DNA from 2 places in the Lysinibacillus sp. FW12 genome. Region 2 is predicted to be linked to the other one. Evidence: predicted binding sites of a transcription regulator. Region 2 holds the regulator's gene; the other holds the start of a gene.
The links. The regulator CtsR, encoded in region 2, represses protease genes until heat stress. The targets are predictions, from matches to a motif close to ATGGTCAATAAAGGTCAAACA.
Positions count from the first base shown of each region.

Region 1 (3,432 bases), 870 kb from region 2:
AATATGATGCATCTGCTATGATAAGGTTAACACTATGATGGAAGGAGAAATACGAATGGATCAGGATATGAAAGACAGCATGTTAGGTGCATTAGAAAACGTAATTGACCCTGAGCTTGGAATTGATATTGTCAACTTAGGTTTAGTATATGATGTAGATTTAGATGATGAAGGGGTAGCGACTGTAACAATGACGTTAACATCTATGGGTTGCCCACTTGGACCGGTCATTGTGGACCAAGTAAACACAGCATTAGGGGAGCTTCCAGAAGTGAAAAGTACAAATGTTAACATTGTATGGAACCCACCTTGGTCAAAAGATAAAATGTCTCGCTATGCAAAAATGGCACTAGGCGTACGTTAATCTGAAACAGAAGAAAATCCCTGCTTATTTTAATAGGCAGGGATTTTGCATGTAACGAAATTAATCGATACGGCATATTTGTAATGGACAATTTTCACAAGCAATTTCATTTTTTAAAAACTGTAAATCATGAATTGTAATAAAACCTTTATCGAAAGTGACAATGTCGTGTTTTTTTAGATCATTTAACATCCGATTAATCATCTCACGACTGGTCGCACACAAATTCGCTATTTCAGTATTTGTTAGCTGGAAATCAATATAAATAGAGCCATTTTCTAATGATTTACCATACGTATTAGAAAGTCGAATGAGCGTTGAAAATAAAGCACCTTTTTTACCATTTAACACTAAATCACGCAAACGGCTTTGATGCTTCAAGTTTTCTGTTTGTAACCACTTCATATATTCCACCATGACAGTAGGCTGTTCTTCTAATAAATGCTCCAAAGATTTGCGACTTAAAACATACAGCGTAGAAGGTTCTAAAACTTTTGCAGTCATGGAATTATAGACGAGATTACAAAACAGCGATCCCTCTCCAATTATACTGTCAGGACCACAAATACGGATGGTTAACTCCTTGCCAGTCTCCGTTTCTTGGCTAATCGAAATTACACCTGATTTGATGTAATAAATTTCTTTTGCCCGTTCACCCTCTAGAAAAATTTTATTCCCTTTATTCACCTTGATAAAGACACCGTGCTTTTGAAAAAGATCCTTAATTTTTTCAGACATATTATCCAATAAAACCATATCTCCAACACATCGCTTTCTTTTTGTAATAAATGTCGATTATTACAAAAGGATAGTGGATTTTTCGATACTAAAACATAGAAACATACCTACTATTATAACGTAAATTTCCATTTTTAAGTGATAAATTTTAGAGCTATTTCTTTGCTTAGAATTGTCGAGTGATGTAAAATAAAGTTAGTCAAAAAAGGTCAAACTTTTCGAAAGAACAAGAATGGGTATAGAAATTATGCGAAACATTAAGGTAAAGGAGTGCTAGCTATGCAATTTCAACAAACTGATAATAAAAAACCATTAGAGCAATTTGGACGAAATTTAATTGAAGAAGTAAAAAATGGCAAAATGGATCCCGTTATTGGACGTGATGAGGAAATTAGAAATGTCATTCGTATTTTAACACGCAAAACGAAAAATAATCCTGTATTAATTGGTGAGCCCGGTGTTGGTAAAACAGCTATAGTCGAGGGTTTAGCACAGCGTATAGTGAAAGGCGATGTGCCAGAGGGCTTGAAAGAATGTGTCCTATATGAGCTAGATATGAGTGCTTTAATCGCGGGTGCAAGTTACCGTGGTCAATTTGAAGAACGCTTAAAAGGTGTCTTAAAAGAGGTAAAAGATTCGGAAGGGCAAATTATTTTATTTATTGATGAAATTCATACCATTGTTGGTGCCGGTAAAACAGACGGCGCTATGGATGCAGGAAATATGTTAAAGCCTATGCTGGCGCGTGGTGAATTACACTGTATAGGGGCTACGACATTAGACGAATATCGTATGTATATTGAAAAAGATCCTGCATTAGAACGTCGATTCCAGCAAGTACTCGTGCGTGAGCCTTCTATTGAAGATACAGTGTCTATTTTACGTGGCTTAAAAGAACGTTTTGAGTTACATCATGCTGTACGTATTCATGACAGAGCCATTGTTGCGGCAGCAGAACTATCTAATCGGTATATTACAGAGCGATTTTTACCAGATAAGGCGATCGATTTGATTGATGAGGCGTGTGCAATGATTCGTACGGAAATCGATTCCATGCCACAGGAATTAGATGCTGTGACCCGTCGTATCATGCAGCTAGAAATTGAGGAACAGGCATTACGTAAGGAAAAGGACGAAGCAAGTAAAAAACGCCTTGAGCAATTGACTGAGGAATTAACAAAGTTAAAAGAATCCTCTGAAGGAATGCGAAAACAATGGGAAGCTGAGAAGGAAATGCTGCATGACATTCAGAAAAAACGAGAAACGTTAGATAAATACCGTCGAGATTTAGATGAAGCGGAAAGTAAATATGATTTAAATAAAGCTGCTGAATTACGTCATGGCAAAATTCCAACTCTTGAAAAAGAAATTCAGGCATTAGAAAAACAATTAGAAAATGGCGCAGAGTCTCGTATTTTGCGAGAAGAAGTGACGGCTGATGAAATTGCTTCAATTGTTTCACGTTGGACTGGCATCCCTGTGACAAAATTAGTGGAGGGTGAGCGTGAAAAACTTTTACGTTTAAAGGATACATTGCATGAACGTGTAGTAGGGCAAGATACAGCGGTTCAACTAGTGACAGAAGCTGTGTGGCGTGCACGTGCAGGCATTAAAGATCCACATCGCCCGATTGGAAGCTTTTTATTTTTAGGTCCAACAGGTGTTGGTAAAACAGAGCTTGCCAAAGCCCTTGCTGCTCAATTATTTGATTCTGAGGAACATTTTATCCGAATTGATATGAGTGAATATATGGAGAAGCATAGTGTATCTCGTCTAGTTGGTGCCCCTCCAGGCTATGTCGGCTATGAGGAAGGGGGACAATTAACCGAAGCCGTTCGCCGCAACCCTTATTCTGTCGTCCTACTTGACGAAATTGAAAAAGCCCACCCAGATGTGGCTAATATTTTATTGCAAATTTTAGATGATGGGCGTATCACTGATAGTCAAGGTCGTATGGTTAATTTTACAAATACAGTAGTTATTTTAACATCGAATATTGGGTCTAGTTATTTAATGGAGGCAAAAGAAGACGATGCCTCTGTTGAGGACTTAGTTATGACTGCGCTTAGACAACATTTTAAACCAGAGCTGTTAAATCGAATGGATGATATTATTTTCTTCCATGCACTATCGACTAAGCATTTTACAGCAATCGCTTGGAAGTACGTTGAGCAACTGATTAAACGTGTGGCAGAGCAAGAAATTACATTATCTGTTGAGCAAGAAGTGATTAATTGGGTAGTACAGCAAGGTGCCGATGCTCAATTTGGCGCAAGACCACTAAAACGCTTTGTCCAACGACATATTGAAACAGCAGTGGCAAGAGAACT
Region 1 covers NZ_CP139094.1:3,988,801-3,992,232, reverse strand. The annotation lists gene SJW71_RS20640 (prolyl oligopeptidase family serine peptidase) at 1-2, shown strand, start outside; gene SJW71_RS20635 (metal-sulfur cluster assembly factor) at 56-364, shown strand; gene SJW71_RS20630 (Crp/Fnr family transcriptional regulator) at 425-1,111, opposite strand; gene SJW71_RS20625 (ATP-dependent Clp protease ATP-binding subunit) at 1,382-3,432, shown strand, end outside.
Region 1: the regulator CtsR is predicted to act here: its motif matches at 1,298-1,318, upstream of SJW71_RS20625 (ATP-dependent Clp protease ATP-binding subunit).

Region 2 (3,432 bases):
GGAAATCTTTTAGTAGTTGTTGTTTTTTTGTAATGCCAATGGTGCTTATCACAGCTTTCACCTCAAAGTTATTACTACAAAATATTTATTTAATGCTCCTCTTTAAAGCATACCCATCCACCAAACAAAGTAGTGGCAAAAAATCTACTAGGTTTTATAAAACCCGCTTTCTGTAACAATGTCACAATATCTTCTTCTCGCATAAAGGAAAGGGAGCGAATGGATTTTTCCATTTCTGCTACATCGGATACCGAAAGCTTTGTATGTTGTAACCAATAGGAACGCCATAAATCAAATTGAAGCTCTGTTTCGATCGAACCGGGTTCACCATATTTTGAGACAATGACAAAGGGGGCACCGGGTTTTAAATGTTTTGCTATTTCTTTCAATGTCGATAGCTTATCCTCATAATCCTGAATAAAATGAAGGACGAGTACTAGGCTGGCTGCATCATAATTTTCAGTAGATAACTGAGTATCTAGTATTGTTCCTTGATGGTATGACATCCTATTGGTTAGTGATTTTAAACGTTCTTTAGCTATTTTGAGCATGGATTCTGAGGGATCAATGCCAGTAAATGACCAAAAGGGTCTGCCTTCTGCAAGTTGTAAAATCTCGTTGCCGCTTCCTGAACCTACGATTAATATCTCAGCCTTTTCAGGCAATGTAGAATGATAAAAGGTTTGTATTAAACGAAGCATTGCATCATAGCTTGGTAAAGTACGACGAATACCTTTTTCATATTCATTTGCTAAAGTATTGTTAAATTCCATCATGCATCACTGCCTTCCAAAAAAATTTTTAAAAATCCAATTCAATGTGAAACTATTACGGGTATAGTTCCGTAAATAGAAGTACATAAAACATAAACAAAGGATAAGAAAGGGTTGATATATATGGAGAGTAAATGGTCTAAAGTAATCATACACGCTAGTGCATTTTTTGCGCCATGGTTAGTACCCATTATTTTCTTCTTAATTAGTTCTGATGAGGAAGTGAAAGCAATTTCCATTCAAGCATTGCTATTCCAAATCGTTATGGGAGTTTTAATTGCTATTTCTGTTGTTTTAAGCTTTGTCCTTATTGGATTACCGTTTTTACTTATTTTCGGCATTATGCTATTTGTTGTACCGATTATCGGTATCGTTAAAGCACTGTCTGATGAACCTTGGCGTTATCCAATAGTTGGACGTTGGGTATAAATTTTATAAACGCAAGTATATGCTAGTTGCATATGCTTGCGTTTTTTCTATGGCTAATAAGGGTACATTAAGTGTATGAGGAAATAGAAAACCGAACAGATATGATAAAAAAAGAGCTAGTTTCAAGAGCATAAAATAGCCAATTTCAGTACTTTTCATTTTCTATGGGCGAAATCATTGCAATTATTTTCAAGCGTTTTGTATAATATACTCAAAGAAAGTCAAAGATAGTCAAAGTCAGTGAAGCAAGCGAGGTGTATTCCTAAAATGCGTAATATATCAGACATCATAGAAGGTTACTTAAAGCAAGTACTTGAATTAGGTGGAGAAGGGCATATTGAAATTAAACGTAGTGAGATTGCTGATAAATTTCAATGTGTCCCATCACAAATAAATTATGTCATTAATACAAGATTTACTGCCGAGCGAGGTTACCTTGTTGAGAGCAAACGTGGTGGTGGTGGATACATTCGAATTTTACGTGTCCGCGCGAATTCACAGATTGATTTAATCGATGATGTTCTCAGGCAAATTGAAGGTGGAGCCTCACAAACGATGGCAGAGGATTTAATATATCGGCTTATCGATGAGCAGGTAATTTCAAAACGAGAAGCGAAATTAATGTTAGCAGCAATTGATCGCTCAACGATCGATTTACATCTCCCTCTAAGAGATACCATTCGATCAAAAATATTGCGAGCGATGCTGACAACAATCAAATATGAACAGCAAAAATAGTGAGGTGATGGGAATGATATGCGAACATTGTAAACAACGTAATGCAACAGTTACAGTAACACAAGTTCAAAATGGGCAAAAGGTGGAGCACCATTATTGTGACGTCTGCGCCTCACAGTTCCATCCATTTCATGCAGAATTTAAACAAGAGCCAGTTTCTATACAACAGTTATTATCAAACTGGTTTGGCTCACCAACGTGGCAAAAGGTTGGAGAAAAACAACAAGTACAACCACAACAGCAAACATGCCCACAATGTGGATTTTCGTATAAACAATTTTTAAAAGAAGGGAAATTTGGATGCCCAAGCTGTTATGACACATTTAGTGAGCATTTACCAAAGCTCTTTAATCGCATCCAGGCAGGACCCCAACACATCGGAAAAATGCCTGGCGCTCGCAGTAATGTGTATGTAATTAAAAAGCAAATTGAGGATATTCGTAAGCGTATGAAATCGGCTGTTGATGAAGAACAATTTGAAGAGGCGGCTAAGCTTCGAGATGAAGTCAAAGAGTTAGAGAAGCAGCTGCAATTTGAAGGTGGTGATGTGACATGATGATTGAATCATTTTTAGAGCGTGCGACGCCATCTTGGATGCATATCGAGGATGATTATTCAGATATTGTCATTAGTACACGTATTCGCCTTGCTCGAAATTTAGATGGTTATCGTTTTCCGCTGGCATTCTCAGAGAATGAAGCATTGCAAGTGGAGCAGGCAGTTACACATGCAGTAAGTGATAGCCCAACGCTTCAAAATGATTATGCTTATTTTGCTATAAAGGATTTAACACCTTTGCAGCGTCAAATTCTTGTCGAAAAGCACTTAATTAGTCCGCAATTAGCTAAAAAAGAACAAGTGGGCTCTATCCTACTTTCTGAAGATGAATCCGTTAGCATTATGGTGAATGAAGAAGATCATTTGCGCATTCAATGTATGACAGCAAGTTTTCAACTTCAAAGTGCTTATGAACAAGCAAATAAAATTGATCGTATTCTAGAGAAGGTATTACCTTACGCCTTCCGAGATACATTTGGCTATTTAACAAGTTGTCCGACGAATATTGGTACGGGTCTCCGAGCATCCGTCATGATGCATTTACCTGCCCTAACCTTAACGGGACAAATGAATCAAATTATTAATGCTATGACACGCTTAGGCATGACTGTAAGAGGTATATACGGAGAAGGCAGCGAAAATTTAGGCAATGTTTATCAAGTGTCTAACCAAATTACTCTTGGTAAGACAGAAGAGGACATTTTAGCAGATATCCAAAGTGTCGCTGAAAAGATTATTCAGAAAGAACGACATGCAAGAAGTAAATTGATGGAAAAAGCGGAGCTTGCTCTAGAAGATAGAGTATATCGAGCTTTAGGTACTCTAACTCATGCGAGAATTTTAACAAGTGAGGAAGCAGCTACCTGTCTATCTAATGTTCGTCTAGGTGTGGATTTAGAGTTGATTGCAGGTATTCATGCAACAACGTTAAATG
Region 2 covers NZ_CP139094.1:253,155-256,586, forward strand. The annotation lists gene corA (magnesium/cobalt transporter CorA) at 1-52, opposite strand, end outside; gene SJW71_RS01280 (class I SAM-dependent methyltransferase) at 90-776, opposite strand; gene SJW71_RS01285 (DUF4870 domain-containing protein) at 897-1,202, shown strand; gene SJW71_RS01290 (CtsR family transcriptional regulator) at 1,470-1,940, shown strand; gene SJW71_RS01295 (UvrB/UvrC motif-containing protein) at 1,954-2,496, shown strand; gene SJW71_RS01300 (protein arginine kinase) at 2,493-3,432, shown strand, end outside.